3 regions of the Trichococcus flocculiformis genome follow, and region 1 is predicted to be linked to each of the others. Evidence: riboswitches for the same ligand, from Rfam matches in the RefSeq annotation. Region 1 holds a riboswitch; each other region holds the start of a gene.
The links. A riboswitch is a leader RNA that binds a small molecule or an ion and turns the genes downstream of it on or off. The one in region 1 is predicted to bind thiamine pyrophosphate.

Region 2: it holds a riboswitch for thiamine pyrophosphate, as region 1 does, so the genes downstream of both, thiT (energy-coupled thiamine transporter ThiT) here and thiM (hydroxyethylthiazole kinase) in region 1, are expected to answer to the same signal.
Region 3: it holds a riboswitch for thiamine pyrophosphate, as region 1 does, so the genes downstream of both, thiW (energy coupling factor transporter S component ThiW) here and thiM (hydroxyethylthiazole kinase) in region 1, are expected to answer to the same signal.

Annotation. Positions count from the first base shown of each region.
Region 1 is NZ_OY759718.1:449,634-455,195, reverse strand. Features, by position in the region: gene ACKPCD_RS02440 (GIY-YIG nuclease family protein) at 1-185, shown strand, start outside; gene thiD (bifunctional hydroxymethylpyrimidine kinase/phosphomethylpyrimidine kinase) at 222-1,004, opposite strand; gene ACKPCD_RS02430 (HAD family hydrolase) at 1,013-1,654, opposite strand; gene thiE (thiamine phosphate synthase) at 1,651-2,292, opposite strand; gene thiM (hydroxyethylthiazole kinase) at 2,279-3,103, opposite strand; TPP riboswitch at 3,182-3,288, opposite strand; gene ACKPCD_RS02415 (prolyl oligopeptidase family serine peptidase) at 3,352-4,899, opposite strand; gene ACKPCD_RS02410 (IS256 family transposase) at 5,171-5,562, opposite strand, start outside.
Region 2 is NZ_OY759718.1:2,352,315-2,357,876, forward strand. Features, by position in the region: gene ACKPCD_RS11235 (NAD-dependent epimerase/dehydratase family protein) at 1-534, shown strand, start outside; gene ACKPCD_RS11240 (hypothetical protein) at 678-998, shown strand; TPP riboswitch at 1,113-1,214, shown strand; gene thiT (energy-coupled thiamine transporter ThiT) at 1,275-1,850, shown strand; gene ACKPCD_RS11250 (hypothetical protein) at 2,040-2,390, opposite strand; gene ACKPCD_RS11255 (YitT family protein) at 2,457-3,323, opposite strand; gene ACKPCD_RS11260 (Ltp family lipoprotein) at 3,756-4,379, shown strand; tRNA gene ACKPCD_RS11265 (tRNA-Leu) at 4,481-4,564, opposite strand; partial or broken gene ACKPCD_RS11270 (PH domain-containing protein) at 4,752-5,175, shown strand; gene ACKPCD_RS11275 (pilus assembly protein TadG-related protein) at 5,552-5,562, opposite strand, start outside.
Region 3 is NZ_OY759718.1:727,853-733,414, forward strand. Features, by position in the region: gene ACKPCD_RS03815 (DUF5131 family protein) at 1-282, shown strand, start outside; gene ACKPCD_RS03820 (zinc-binding dehydrogenase) at 306-1,289, shown strand; TPP riboswitch at 1,326-1,428, shown strand; TPP riboswitch at 1,491-1,592, shown strand; gene thiW (energy coupling factor transporter S component ThiW) at 1,724-2,215, shown strand; gene ACKPCD_RS03830 (MurR/RpiR family transcriptional regulator) at 2,435-3,250, shown strand; gene nagA (N-acetylglucosamine-6-phosphate deacetylase) at 3,319-4,464, shown strand; gene nagB (glucosamine-6-phosphate deaminase) at 4,475-5,182, shown strand; gene dhaL (dihydroxyacetone kinase subunit DhaL) at 5,310-5,562, shown strand, end outside.

The sequences.
Region 1 (5,562 bases):
AGCTCCAATCCGATTGGAGCCACTTCGGGCAGGACGCCTTCATCTTTACGATTTTGGAAGTGCTGGAAAAGAGCGACGACCCTTCCTTCAATGAGAAGAAGGCCTTGGAACAATTGGAAGAAAAATGGCTGAGTGACAAGCAACCTTTCGGAGAACGCGGCTACAACCGCAGACCCAAAGCCTAAAAAAGAAAACAAGCGCAATTGCGCCTGTTTTCTTTTTTAGTTGATCCCGTAAGCATGATTGAGCGGCCCGCTGCCTTTGCCCAAATCCATTCCATCACGGAGTGCGCCGGTGATGTAGGCTTTGGCTTGGCGGATACTCGCTTCCATTCCGTGACCTAAAGCCAGATTCGCGGCGATGGCCGAGGAAAGCGTACAGCCGGTGCCATGCGTATTCGAGTTTTTGATCCGTTCCGACTCGAACCAACTGACTTTCCCGTCCATAAAGAGCAGATCGTCGGCGCTGTCCTTGAGATGGCCGCCTTTCAGGAGCACGCTGGTCCCCGCTGCTGAAGCGATGCGCTCCGCCGCAGCCAGCATATCCGCCTTCCTCTCGATTTTGACACCGCTCAATGCCTCTCCTTCCGGCACATTCGGGGTGATCACATCAGCCAACGGCAACAGCAGCGTCCGCAAAGCTTGGCTGGCATCGTCCTGCATCAGGCTGCTGCCGCTTGTGGCCACCATGACCGGGTCCACGACGATATTTTCCGCTTTGTATTCGAACAGCTTCTCCGCAATGACTTTGATGATTGCGGCGTTCGACACCATGCCGATCTTCACCGCATCCGGCCGGATATCCTTGAAGACGCAATCCAGCTGTTGCGCCACAAATTCAGGCGTCACTTCCATGATTCCGGCCACGCCTGTTGTGTTCTGCGCCGTCAACGCTGTGATCACGCTCATCCCATAGACTTTATGCGCCATCATCGTCTTCAGGTCCGCTTGGATCCCTGCTCCGCCGCTGCTGTCCGACCCGGCGATCGTCAATACTGTTTTCATGTTTTTGCTCATCCTTTCCAATCCGAAAATGAATAGATGTACTGCTCCGTCAACGCTTCGATGCGCTCCCTATCCTGTGCCGCCGTCTCATCATAGACGCCGACTACCCGGAAACCGGCTGTCGTTGCCGTTTCGATGGCGTGCAGGGCATCCTCAAAGACAACGGTCTGCACGAAGGGAGCCCCGAGCTGTTCAACCGCCCGCTGGTAAATGAGCGGATTGTCTTTGCCTGCCTTCACTTCACTGCTGGTCAAGATGGTGCTGAAATAGTCCCGGATGCCCAAACGCTCCAAAGCGCTCTCGGCCAAATTTCTTTCGGTCGCGGTGGCGATGCACATCTTGACATTCTGCTCCTGCAATGTTTGCAGGTATTCCGCTGCGCCAGCTTTAAGCGGGATTTCATAGCGGTAAAGATCCGCAATCAGCGTTTCGATTTCCGCAATGATCGTCTCTTCGGCTTCGCGCAATCCATAAGCCGTTTGAAAATGTTGCGCGGCTTGCTGCAGGCTCATCGTCTTCAATGCCTCCTGCAATCCAGGTGCCGGCTTCAGCTTTTTCTGAAGCAAGTAATTTTCCCCTAACCCCTGCCAAATCGGCATGGAGTCCAGCAACGTCCCGTCCAGATCGAAGATGGCTGCTTCCAGTTTCATGGCTGCACCATCGCTTCCGCTAACGGGCGCAGTCGCTTAACGGCCGCTGTGATGTCAGGCTGCGCAAAGATGGCGGATACGACGGCGACTCCGTCGATGCCGCTGCCGTTCAGATTGAGGATATTCCCTTCAGCAATGCCTCCGATCCCCACAACGGGTATGCTCACCGCCTGGCAGATCTGCTGCAACGTCTCGATCGATAGCGTATTGGCATCCGGCTTCGTTGCTGTACCGTAGATGGCACCGACGCCCAGATAGTCGGCCCCGTTCCGTTCGGCCGCCAGCGCCTCTTCGACGGAATGGGCAGAGACACCCAGGATTTTCTCTTCGCCGATCCGGCTGCGGACATCTCCTGCCTGCATATCGCTCTGCCCCACATGTACACCGTCCGCATCCAACGCCAAGGCCACATCGACCGCATCATTGATGATGAAGGGAATGCGGTGGCGTTTGGCCACGGCCTGCAGTTCCTTGCCAAGGGATACAAAGGCATCAAAATCCAGTTCCTTCTCGCGCAATTGCACGACGGTAACCCCCGCCTGGATGGCTTCTTCAAGCTGTTCCGCCAAGGATGCTTCCCCCAGCCATTGGCGATCGGTAACCGCATAAAGCAGCAAATCGTTCTTATCTATTCTCAATTTTAGCGCCTCCTTCCAGTTTTTCGGCCGACATCTTGCTAATTTCATCGATGAGGTAGCTGCGGTAGGAGGAAGTCCCTGCCGCATTGCGGATCATCCTTTCATAAGCCAGCTCGCCGCTGACTCCCATCAGGCATACCGCTGCCGCGGTAGCATCCAGCAACTGCTCCGGGTTGGCTCCGCAATAGGCTGCAATCACTGCCGACAACATGCACCCAGTTCCGGACACCTTCGCCATCTGCGGATGTCCGTTGCGGATGATGTAGGCTTTGTCCCGGTCCGCAACGATATCGATTGCGCCGGTGATCGCAATGACCGCCTCATTGCGGTCGGCCAAGCGTTTGGCGAAAGCGACCGTTGCCTCGAGCGTCTCCTCGGTCACGGCATCGCTGATGTCTGCATCGACGCCTTTCGTCGTGCCGCTGCCGGAATGGATCGTTTTCATTTCCGAAATGTTCCCTTTGATCACGGTGAAGGCAATGTCTTCCAGCAAGTTGAAGGTCGTTTCGGTCCTGAAAGGGGATGCCCCCGCACCGACCGGATCCAAAACAACGGGATGGGCGAGCGCATTGGCTTGGCGCCCGGCCAGCAGCATAGATTCCACGGCTCGACTGTTCAGTGTACCGATATTCAGATTCAAGGCGGTGCAGATGCTTGTGATGTCCGCGACTTCCTCGGGGGCATCCGCCATGATCGGCGACCCACCGGCAGCCAGCAGGACATTGGCGACATCATTGACGGTTACGTAATTGGTGATGCAATGGACCAGCGGCGTCTGTTGCTGGACATTTTCGAATAGCATTTTGAACATGGGAGTACCTCCAAATAATTTATTTGATGCGACAAAAAAAGCGGGAAATGTCCGAAATAGGCATTTCCCGCTGAATAGAATCATTCAATGTTATTTCCCTACGTTGGCATTATCCAAATCAGGTAATAGGTCGAAGTTGATTACTTCCTCTCAGCCTGCTGACACAAGCTCCCTTTTTTCGTATGTAATTGTGTCACTATCTTAGCATAAGTGGCAGCCTTACTCAAGGATGATTTTTGCTGATTTTTTTATTTTGATTGCGCATTCAGCCACTCGAAAATATTCGCATAAGTGGTTCCGCCGACTGTGGCTGCAGCCGTTCCTCCGCCGGCAGCGTTGCTTGGTTCTGATCCGAATGTTTCAGTGTCGGCAGCAGCCGCGATCGCTTCCTTATCCTGGACGCCTGTCACCTGGTTGTTGAAGAGATAGATCCAGGAGAAGTGACCCATGTAAGTCGTGCCGGGGCTATCCGTTCCTTCAACTGTTTCGAAGTAGGAAACCCAAGTGTTTTCGGCTCCCGCCTGGACAAGTGCCTGGTAAGTCGGCAGCAAGTAGTTCGCAGGGACGACGACCGGGTCATCAGCTGATTGGACAAACCAAATCGGCAAGTCTTTGATTGCCTGGAGTTTTTCTTCGGTGAACCAAACTCGCCCGGTCTTCACGAAAGCGGAAGTACCGGTAGCTTCCTCGCTTGCTTTCACATACGTACCATCACTGTTGCGCTCGTATTCATAATAAGCATACGCCTCGCAGATTGGATAAGCTGCAGCAAAATATTCCGGGTATTGGATGACCATATTCATGGTCATGTAGCCGCCGTTCGAGCAGCCTCCCAAATAGATGCGATCGGTATCGACATCCGGATGCGCAGCTACATAATCATTGATGGTATCCATCAAGATTTCGGTGTATCTGGAGATACCGCTGCCATTGCCGTTCGTTCCGTCCCCTTCGTCCATCCAATAGGTAGGCGCTTGGACAGCCAACACGTAAGCTCCGGTCACGTCGTCAGTTTTGAAATAGGACTGGATCTCCTCTTTTGCCAACGCCGATACTTCATTTCCAAGGATTGCGATGTCGGGATCTGTTCCGCCTTCACCTTGACCGTGCAGCCAGATGACCAATGGATTCGCTTCCCCTTCGGCAAGGTTCGCCGGTTCATAGGCGGCTGTCGAAAGCGTCAGTTCCTCTTCTTGATCCGTCAACGGATTCACGTAGGTGCCGCTGAAAGTTCCTCTGGCGGTGAACAAATCCGTATCCGGGGAGATGCGGTTGTTCACGGCATCCTCCGTGATGCTCAAAGAGTAGGTTTCATCCTCGATCGTGACGGAAGGAGCAGCGATTGCGACCTCATAAGCTGGAGACCACTCATTCATCGATGTCGTCGTATTGTAGGTGAACGGGGATCCGATCACACTGAAGGTTTCATCATTAAAACCGGTCTCCATATCGATCGCGATGAAGTTTGAATTCTCCTGCGGGTTCCCGTTTTCATCGGATGTATAGACGTCCGTCACCGTGCGTTCCGATCCGGCCGTCATGACCTGCCAGCCGCTAGGATCGACACTGTCGACCGCATCCTCCAGTTCGATGATGAGCTTCGGTACGCCCGGTCCTCCTTCATACCCCTTTACATAGATGCTGGTCTTCACGACGCCAGCATAGGCATCGGCTGATTGCACGCCTTCTTGCTGGTCTGAATCCTGTTGATCCACCGATTCTCCGGAACCGCAACCGGCAAGCAAACCTGCCGTTATCCCTGATGTAAAAATAGTGCCGCTTATTTTACCTCTCACTCCCTGACCCCTCCATTCTTCCTTGTTCCATTTACATTTCATTATACTATAGTTCAATCTTCAAAAACGACGGAATGGGTCCGCAGCTCCGGTGAAGAATCCGTCCATCGGAGGACAGCATAGAAATCGGTCAAGTCCGAAATCCTGTGTAAAATCACTTTGTAGTTCCTTTTTCTTGATACGTGTGTTTTTGTGCCAGGCGAGCCTGGCAGGACCCTCGGTTTAGGTAGGAATCAAAAACCGATTCCTACCTAAACCGAGCGTGCAATTGTTAAGTCCTCCCTACGATCGGATTTCCTGTCTTCATCAGGAATGTCCAACGGTTCTTTTCCCAGTCCTCATGGATATCCATCAGAACTGCGCCAATCAAGCGTTCCGCTGAGTCAGTATTCGGGAAAATCGAAACCACCTGTTCTCTTCGACGGATCTCGCGATTGACCCGTTCCAGGGAATTGGTTGTCCGCAGGGAAATGTGGTAGACTTCCGGTTCCTGAAGATACTGCATTGCGTCCATAAAGCCGCTGTCCAACGTCTCCAAGGCCTTGCTGAAGCGGTTCTCTCCACCGGTCAGCTCCTCGAATGCCTGACGGCTTTCCAACGCTTGCTGAAGGGTGTTGGCGCGGAAAATTTTCCGCAAGGCTTGACGCTGCTCTTCGCTATCTT
Region 2 (5,562 bases), 1.2 Mb from region 1:
ATCGATTTGAACTACAAGATGCCCTTCTACCTGTTCAAGGAATCCTCCAAGTACGAAAACTTCGTCAAACGTATCATCTTCGCCAGTTCCATCCACGCCGTCAGCGCCTATCCGAAAAATGTGCAGGTTCACGTCGATGAACCTGTCCGCCCGGGCGATATTTACGGCGTTTCGAAAGTCTATCTGGAAGGATTGGCCAGCCACTTCGCCTTTACGGAAGGCCAAGAATCCATCGGCATCCGCATCGGCAACTTTGATGAAAACCTCGATGACCCGATCGTCGACGAAGCGGGCTTGGCTGAATACCTGTCTCCACGGGACCTTTGCCATTTAGTCGACTGCGCCCTGAAAGCCAAACTGGTTGAGCCGTTCCTGTTGGTGAACGGCCTTTCCGATAATCGTTTCCCGCGCTTGGACATCTCACAGGCCAAAACTGCCCTCGGTTATCGGCCGAGCGATGATGCTTTTGTGCTGAAGGGCTATTTCCAGGATGACAACGGCGACCCGGTCGAACTGTCCGAAGAAGATCAATGATCCTCCGATTTGGGAAGAATTCCTCCATTTGTACGATTCCGCGTATATCCGCCAGCGAGTTCTATTGAAGAGCCGGAAATGAACTGATATGATGTTCATTGGAGACAATACAAGTGTCAGATAGACGGAAGGAAGTACACGAAATGGCGAAAAAGAACAAAGGCAACCAGATCCAACGCAGAAATGTGAAACCAACAATACCGGAACTGCATAAAAACAATACTGGCGCGGTAACCAATAAAAAACTGCCGGTCGACGAAGATCCGAAATTGCAGAATTCATTCAATTTTACGATGTACGGCATGCTGATCGGGGCTTCAATCGGTTATTTCGCGGGCAACCTGACTTATGGCTTCGGTATCGGCATGCTGACCGGTGGCATAATCGATTCCTACCTGAATACGCAGAAGAAAAAGAAGCGCGAAGCCATCCTGAAGGCCCAGGCCGAAAAAGAGCAGAAATAGGTCATTCCGCACAAGTGTTTAGCCATTCTGGCATAGTCCGGGATGCGGCTTTGTGCACCGTGCAACTTGCATAAAAAAATCAACTGTAGTAAAGTGTAACTTAACTGAATAAACCGTTTCACAAAGGGGGGCCGTCCGCGGCTGAGATTGAACATAGATTCTGACCCTTCGAACCTGTTCGTTAGCACGAGCGTAGGGATTGTGATTGAGAATTGAATTTTATTCTCCTCCTTTGTCGATGGTATATTATGCCCAAAAAAAGGAGGAGTTTTTTTTATGTCAAAAAATCTGAACATCTGGATCGAAGGAACCATCATTGCTGCTTTAGCAACCGTTTTATCCCTGATCCCTTTCAATATCGGCCCAAGTTTTTCCGTCACGGTGGGAGCACCGGTCATGCTGCTTTACTGCCTGCGCCGCGGTTTGGTCCCCGGTTTCTTCGCCAGTTTCCTGTGGGGCGTGCTGCACATCCTGATCGGGACTGCCTATATCCTGACCCCGCTGCAAGGATTCATCGAGTACTTCATCGCCTTTGGTTTCACCGGCTTGGCGGGTCTTTTCACGCCGAAAGTGCAACAGGCGATTGCGGATCAAAATAAAAAAATGCTTTTGTGGAATGTCTTTATAGGTACCGTAGTCGGGACTATCGGCCGCTACTTCTGGCACACGATTGCCGGCTACTACTTCTGGGGATCCTACGCCCCTGAAGGCTGGAGCGCATGGCTCTACTCCATCACGCTGAATGGCGCCAGCGCTTTGGCGACCGGAGCGTTCACGATCATGGTGCTGGCTGTCATCGCCAAGACGAACCCACAATTGTACGTTCCGAAAAAAGCCGTCCGCGGATACTGATTTCGTGCCGGAACAACCGTTGTTCATGAGCTATATCGGCTGTTTGCGTCTGCGTTCGGCTGGAACAGCCGACACTTCGCGGTTCTCTCGGTTGTTTGCATCTGCGTCCGGCCGGAACAGCCGACACTTCGCGGTTCTCTCGGTTGTTTGCTTCCGCGTTCGTCTGGAACAACCGACACTCCGCGGATCTCACGGCTGTTTGCATCCGCGTTCGTCCGGAACGACCGACACTTCGCGGTTCTCTCGGTTGTTTGCTTCCGCGTTCGGCTGGAACAGCCGACACTTCGCGGAGAGCTCGGTTGTTTGCGTCCGCATCCGGCCGGAACAGCCGACGCTTCGTGGATCTCTCGGCTGTTTGCGTCTACGTTCGGCTGGAACAGCCGACACTTCGCGGATCTCTCGGTTGTTTACGTCGGTGTTCAGACAGATCAGCCAACACTTCGTGGATCTCTCGGTTGTTTGCGTATGAACGCAAAGAGAACAGCCGACAATCCATGACTTGATCGCCCAATTTGGACCGGTTACCCGGTCATGAAACATCCACTTTTAATTACAGAAAAACTGAGGCGTGATCCGAATCTCGGATCACGCCTCAGTTTTTTGATTCTATTCGACTAATCCGGACTGTCGCTCCAACGTGAAGCCCTTCCCTGCGACCTCATGGACCTGTCCGATGATCACGAAAGCAAATGGATCGATATCGTTGACCAAGGCATTGATGGCGGACAGTTTACGCTGCTCGATGACGCAAAGCACCGCTTGCTGCTGCGCCCCCTCAAAAGCCGTTTCGATGTTCACCAGCGTCAGACCCACATCCTGCACATACAGCAACGCCTCTTTGATTTCCTCAAATTTTTTAGAAATGATGAAAAGCTGCATCTTGTTTGTTCCGGTGACCATGACTTTGTTGATGACGATGGACGTCAGGAACACCATGATGAGCCCGTAAAGGATCTGTTCCATGCTGGAAAAGAACGCCTGGACCAGTAGGAAAATAACGTCGAATGTATACATTCCCGCTGCAACCGGTATGCGGAAATGCTTGTTCAAAAGCAACGGCGGAATGTCCATTCCCCCCGTGGAAGCACCGACCTTGAACACCAGTCCCACACCCAATCCGCAGAGGATCCCAGCATAAATGGCCGATAGCAGAATGTCATCCGTCATATCCTGCAAAGCGGGTATTGTTCGGAAAAAAGTCAAAAAAGTAGGAAATATAATCGTGCTCAGAATCGTCGTCAAGGCGAACTTCCTTCCCAACAACGCGGCTCCGATGAAAAACATGAGACCATTGAAAATCAGCACGACCAAAGAAATGTTCAACCCGAAGAAATGATTCAAAATGATGGCAAGCCCCGTCGATCCACCGGCAATCAGATTTTTCGGCAAAATAAACGCCGCTATCGCAAATGCGACAATAATATTCCCGGCAATGACTGCAACTATCGGTTTTAATGTATGTAAAAGTTTCAAATAAGCCCCTCCTTTATTTAGGATAACCTACAGCAAAAAAGATATCCACGCCATTATAACAGATAAATAAAGGATAGAAAGAGTAGCATCAAACTTTTTGAATCAAAAACGGACTGACAGCTATACAACACAAGAATGTCAAATATCAAACAGGTTATTTCTATCCTCGTACAAATAAAATATTTTATTTTGTGTGCAATATTTGTCGATTTATGAAGTATAATTATATTAACGTGAGCAGATGATACTGATGGAATTGAAGAAGTTATTTAATATCCAAATTACAGACCACAATCTCCTGATCGATACTCTTAAAAAACAAAAACAGACCGCCCTGATTATAGGTGGTTCGTAAAACCGCGTTATTTTTCTTGGTTTGTGATATTCACCGCATCTGCGGTTGATATAAAAAAACTAATTGGAGGAATCATCATGAAAAATTACTTATTATTGTTTGGTAGTGCATTAATTTTGGCTGCCTGCGGAACGAACAGTGATGTTGAAGTTTCAGAAGAAGCATCATCAGCTGCAATGGCCGCCTCAGAATCAGTGCCAGAATCAATTCCAACAGTCAGCGAAGAAATAGTAATTGCTCCTGTCGAAGAGTCCGCTCCACAGCCGGATGTTTCAAGGGAGTTCAGAAATGCACTCGGCAGCGCAGAGGATTACCTCAATTATTCAAGTTTTTCTAAGCAAGGATTATACGATCAACTCTTATACGAAGGGTTCCCCGAAGATGCAGCACAATACGCGATTGATAGTGTCTCAACCGATTGGAATCAGAACGCGCTCCAAACAGCCATCGACTATTTGGATTATTCTTCTTTCTCTTATCCAGGCTTATATGATCAATTGGTTTACGAGGGTTACACTGCTGAACAAGCACAGTATGCACTTGATAATGTGTCAACGGATTGGAATCAGAATGCGCTTCAAACAGCCATTGATTATTTAGAATACTCCTCTTTTTCCGATCAGGGTTTATATGACCAATTGATTTACGAAGGGTACACTGCTGAACAAGCACAATATGCAATGAATAACTTACCCCAGTAATATATGATCAGCAGTGCCATTTGGACTGTTCATGTTTATCATTTAGGCAAAAAAATAGGGTTCCGACATCAGTAAGATGCCAGGAACCCTATTTTTTATTATGCGGCCAAGAAGACTCGAACTTCCACGGGAGTAACTCCCACCAGCCCCTCAAGCTGGCGCGTCTGCCATTCCGCCATGACCGCAAAACTAACTATTTCATTATACTTTTGAAGTGCATTTCTGTCAATGTCTGCTTACTAATTTTCTTTATATTAATAAGGCCTTGATTATTTAATAATATACGCAAATATGAAACATTACAGTATACTAACACTATAAACATTTATTTGGAAGGACAAGCAATTGGCAAAATTTGGATTTGGAAATATCATGCAAGGTATTTTAGACAATATGACCACGCAAAACAAAGGTAGACTTAGAGCAAGAATATGGAAAATATCTTTTTGAGGGTGAATCTATCGAAACAGGCTATTAATTGATTCGAGACGCTATTGTATTCACCAATGAACGTATATTGTTTGTGGATAACCAAGGTACGACATGCAAAAAGACATCCTTCAAATCAATTTATCTTATGAATATCGTTGATGTAGAAATGGAAACTGCCGGCTTTGGATTTGATGATAGCGAGATCACAATCACCTACCTGATGAATATCACAAGAAAGGCACATGCATAAAGTCTTGAAATGCGGAAATTTGAATTTCCAAAAACAATTGATATCCTCCCCCTTTATAAATACTTGGGAACGTTGGCTTTGAATAACCGCAAAGAGATTAATGTTGAGGAATGATTCTTAATTGAAGCATACATACTTAAATCTTATGTCTTGCCAGCTGCTCAAAAAGCGTCGACTGTCCCATGAAAAGGGTAACTTGATGCTTTTTTCATACCCATTCAACTTTTGCACTCAGAAATTTAAGATGGCTCATTGCTTCATCTAGCTCATCAAGCTTTTTCCAGAATTGATGGATGCGATTGTGGCATGGGGGTTAGCTATGAAATTTCAATAAAATCATAAGATGAGTAGTAAAATTCCACTATAGTGGTCTTACACTACTCATCTTAGTGTGTTTTAAAAAAATTTGTCTTTTTCACATTCAGTTCTAAATATTCCAATTTAGCACCTACCTAATGGCCCGCATACAAAATTTATCTCGAGATGCACGCTATTCAGTAA
Region 3 (5,562 bases), 280 kb from region 1:
GTGGACCAGCATGTGAACTTCGAATTCATCGAAACCGGGAATCATTTTGTGAAGAACGGACGGAAGTATGAAATTTTGGACAAAAGAAAGCAGCAGGAGCAGGCAAAGAAATCCGGCCTGTCTTATGAAGGGCGTGCGGTTTCGGTTCAACTGACGGAGGTTGCCCAGGGCGAATCGGTGCCGCTTTTTCAAACAGATGCCGTGACTTTGTGCGACTCCTGTGCCTACAAGAAATTTTGCGGTACGCAATCGGGAAGACCCAGCTGCATGCTGTCGCTATGAAAATAAGAAAGGAAGTCGGAGAAATGAAGGCAGTCGTAGTGCATGAAGCGGGCGGACCGGAAAAACTGGTGCATCAGGAAGTTCCGCTTCCGGAAATCCGGGAAGGCTGGTCGCTCGTGAAGGTCATGGGCTTCGGCATCAACCATTCGGAAATCTTTACGCGGGAGGGGAAATCCCCCTTGGTCAAATTTCCCCGCATTTTAGGGATTGAATGCGTAGGGATAGTGGAGCGTTCGAGCGACGAAGAGAAATTGCCTCTCGGTCAAAAAGTGGTGTCGATCATGGGAGAGATGGGGAGGGCCTTCGACGGGAGTTATGCGGAATATGTCCTGTTGCCGAATGACCAAATCTACCCCATCCACACCGATTTGCCCTGGGCCCAACTGGCGGCCATTCCGGAAACCTACTATACGGCTTTCGGTTCCATGAAGAATCTGAGGATCCAAGCATCCGATCAAATTTTGGTTCGGGGTGCAACGAGCGGAGTAGGGGTTGCCTTTGCCAAGTTGGTCAAAGCCCAATTCCCGGATATCAGGATTTATGGGAGCACGCGGAAAGCCGAAAAGGGTGAGAGATTGAAAGAAGCCGGCTTCACCGACTACGTCGAAGACCGCAACGGCGTGTTGGAAACGGAAGAGACTTTCGACAAAATTCTGGAATTGATCGGCCCTGCGACGATCAAGGACAGCCTTTCCCATATCCGGGAAGGCGGCGTTGTCTGCAGCACCGGTCAACTGGGCGGGAAATGGTTCCTGGAGGATTTCGATCCCATCATGGAATTGAAGCATAACAGCTACTTGACTACTTTCCATTCGAGTGACGTCTCCGGCGAGAAGGTGAATGAACTGCTGGAGTACATTGAAGAAAAAGGCATTGCTGTGGATCCCGAGCGAGTCTTCCCGCTCGAAGAGGTTGCCCAAGCCCATGCCTTTTTGCAGAGCCAGGACAGTTTCGGAAAAGCCATTGTGTTGGATCCGAGCGCTGCGGGAGAGAAAGCTTCAGAATAGGGTTGCGTTTCCGCGGATTATTGGTTAGAATCAAATGAGAAACACTGGGGGTGCGCTATTGCGCTGAGACCGGCATTGCCGGAACTCTTTGTACCTGATCTAGTTCATACTAGCGGAGGGAATGTGGCGTTTGACTATTCGCATAATAGACATCAAAACGTTATATTTTCTGATTTTCGCATCAGATCATATAGCGTTTTTTATTTTCAGTAGGGGTGCGCGCGAGCGCTGAGACCGAAACTGTCGGAACCCTTCAAACCTGATCCAGTTCGTACTGGCGGAGGGAACTGAGCTCGGTCTGGAGTCCGTACGTATATCCAAGACATCTCAGGGGAGGTGTCTTTTTATTTTCGTTCAATTCAGGGAGGAGGGGAAACAGTTAGGAAAGAGCAAGATGCAAAAATAATAAATCAAACTGAAAAGGGGAAAATAGTATGAACACAAAGAAATTAGTCACCACTGCCTTGATCATCGCCATGGGGGTGGTCAGCAACAGCATCTTCGTCATTCCGATCGGACTGGCAAAAGTAGCGCCGGTGCAACATCTTTTGAACGTATTGACCGCTGTCTGGTTAGGACCGGGGTATGCCGTCCTGCAAGCCTTCAGCGTATCCTTGCTGCGCAACCTGTTGGGGACGGGAACCATATTTGCCTTTCCTGGCAGCATGATTGGAGCTGTTTGCGCAGGTCTGTTTTATGCCAGAACGCAAAAGCTCGGTTACGCGGCACTGGGTGAATGGATTGGCACCGGAATTCTGGGCTCGTTGGTGAGCACTTTGCTGGCGCAGTTCTTTATGGGCATGGAAGCTGCACTGATGCTCTTCCTGCCGAGCTTCGCGATCAGTTCCGCCATCGGAGCCGGGATGGCATATTTTATCATCCTGGAAATGGAAAAAAGAAGCGTATTGGACCGGAACATAATCTGAAGCATCTGCTTATGAAGGAAGCCGCTCTCGGAAGGGGGCGGCTTTCTGCTGTCTAAAAGTGTCTCCAATAGATAAGTTAAAGAAAATAATTTTCAGTAAATAATAATTGAAAAAACTATTTTCATGTGTTATTCTATCAGCATAGAGGGAAAAGGCGAAGGGAAGAAATGCGCAGTGCGCTTTTGGTGGTTGCGCAAAGCAGGCGGAGGCAACAAGTAAATGACAATCATCGAAGAAATACAGAATCAGTATTCTACTTTTTCCGCGAACGAGAAAAAGATTGCGGATTACATTCTGCAGAACAAAGCATCCATCAAAAATATGAACATCAAGGATTTGGCAGCGAAGGCGGATACCTCGACTTCCAGCATCACCCGGTTCTGTAAACGCATCAACATCGATGGGTTTGTGGACATGAAGATTGCGCTGCGTTCATTGGCGAGCGGTCATCCTTCGAAAGAAATGCCGACCGTCTATGACGATATTTATGGCTATTATACACAAGTCATCGATGAAACCAATCAGATGATCGAGGATCAGGCAATCGAAACGGTTGGTGATTGGATCAAAAACGCAAACAAAACAGTCATCTACGGCATCGGCAGTTCCGGTTTCACGGCCGCGGAATTGGCGCAACGCTTGATCCGGATGGGGCTGAATACTACGGGGGTTACGGATTCCCACCTGATGATCATCAACAGTTCGATCATCAAGGAGGGCGAATTGGTGATCGCCATTTCAAATTCGGGAGAGACCCCTGAACTGATTGCATCTTTGGAGATCGCGAAGAAGAAAAAAGCGAAGATCATCGCCCTGACGAGCTTCAAAAACAGTTCGCTGACGAAACTGGCGGATGTCACGTGCTTCGGTTATCACTCGCGTTTCGTCAACAACACGGTGTTCGTCAACACGCAGTTCGGGATGATGTACCTGATCGATGTGATTTCGACCTTCCTGTTGCAGGACCATGATTTCCAATACAATATGGATCTGACGAGAGCAAATGTGCAAGGTTATTCAAAAAAAACAGAATAGCGCGATGTGCTGTTTGAGTCATGCAAGTGGACAGTGAAAAAAGTTCACGATCAAAGAGGGGGATACAAATGAAAAGAGTGATCATCCATGCAGAAGTTTATACCGGAGAAACAGTCATTTTTGATGGATTCGTCCGGTTTGAAAAAGAAATCAGCGCAGTCGGAAAGATGTCGGAGTACGTTCCTGAATCAGGCGAAGAAGTGATTGATGCAGCCGGAAGCAGACTGGTGCCCGGATTCATTGATGTCCACAGTCATGGCGGATATGGTGTGGACAACATGGACGGTGATGCGGAAGACATCAATCGGATGATTGCAGCGATGCACCGGGAAGGGATCACCAGCTATTTTCCGACGACGATGACGCAATCTTCTGAAAATATCGAGAGGGCATTGATCGGCATCCGCAAGGCTTCAGAAAAAAATCCAGTCATCCAAGGCATCCACCTCGAAGGGCCATTCATTTCTGTCGTCCATAAAGGGGCGCAACCGGAAGAACACATCAAACTGCCGGATGCTGCCTTAATGCGCAAATGGCAGGACTTGAGCGGCGGCTTGATCCGTTTGGTAACCTATGCGCCGGAGACCACTGATGCGACGGCATTCGAAAAGTATTGTCTCGATAACCGCATCGTGCTTTCGGTCGGGCATTCGGATGCTCTTCGCAGCCAGCTGAGAAAATCCAAGGCAGCGCATGTCACCCATCTCTTCAATGCGCAAAGGGGACTCCATCACCGTGAGCCCGGTGTGACCGGACATGCGTTCCTGGAGGATGGTATCTATGCGGAAATGATTGTCGATGGTCTGCATATCGATCCGGAAATGGTGAAGATCGCCTTCAAACAGAAGGGCGCAGACCGCATCGAATTGATTACCGATGCTATGCGCGCCAAAGGGATGGGCGACGGCATCAGTGAATTGGGCGGACAGAAGGTCATCGTCAAAGAAGGCCAAGCCCGTCTGGAAAGCGGAAATCTAGCAGGAAGTGTGCTGGAATTTCAGGATGCCTTCAGGAACATCATCGCTTTTACCGGCTGCAGCATCTTGGATGCGGTAAAGATGAGTTCGGTCAATCAGGCCCGGGAATTCGGTCTAGTTCGAAAAGGGGGTATCGCTCCGGGAAAAGATGCCGATATGGTGCTGCTTTCGGAGACATTCACAGTGGAGCGGACAATCAGTTATGGACAGACAGCATACAAAAATAACAGAAAGTAGGTTACAGATCATGGAAATAATCATTAAAGCGACTCCTGAAGAGGCAAGCCGTTACGCATTCGAAAAAATCCGCGAGGAAATGGAAAGAGGTGCGAAAGTGCTCGGGTTGGCAACCGGCAGCACGCCGGAGAGGCTGTACCGGATCATGCGGGAAAGTGATCTTGATTTTTCGGGGATGACATCGATCAATCTGGACGAATATATGGGTCTTTCCGAAGACAATCCGCAGAGTTATCACTATTTCATGCATAAGCATTTGTTCGATGCAAAACCGTTCAAGAAAAACTATCTGCTGGACGGATTGGCGGATGAAACGGAAGAATGCGCGCAATTCGAAGAAATCATCGCCGCGAATCCGATCGATGTGCAGATTCTCGGCATCGGCACGAACGGGCATATCGGTTTTAACGAGCCGGGCACATCTTTTGATTCCCGTACCCAGAAAGTGGCACTATGGCAATCCACGATTGATTCCAATAAACGTTACTTTGCGGATGAGAAGGATGTCCCGCGGTTTGCCTATTCGATGGGGATCCAATCGATCCTCTCTTCAAGAAAGATCATCCTGATGGCTTTCGGGAAAGAAAAAGCCGCTGCCATCAAAGCAGCGTTGGAAGGACCAATCACAGAAGAACTGCCTGCTAGCGTTCTGCAGACGCACAAGGATGTGACCGTGATACTGGACGAAGAAGCAGCGCAAATGCTCAGCAAAAAATAGTGAATCAGACAATCCGCAGGCTACTCCCCATGAGTCTCCGGATTGTCGTTTTTGATTAAAACGTTTACAATGGAAGCAGAGGTAGCGTGGAAAGCATGTGATCCAGGAATCCAAGGCGGTGATGTAAATGTTGACTGTTGAGACGGTCAGATCGTGGCTGAGCTTGTTCATCGAAAAGCTGGAAAAAAATGAGAAGTATCTGAACACGCTGGATGAACCCATCGGTGACGGCGATCACGGGGCCAATATGCTTCGGGGCGCGAAAGACCTAAGGGGGAAATTGGCAGAAGGGCTTCAGGCAGGGGTGTCAGATCTGTTCAAAATGGCCGGGATGTCCTTCGTCCAGAAAACGGGCGGGGCAGCCGGACTCCTTTATGGGC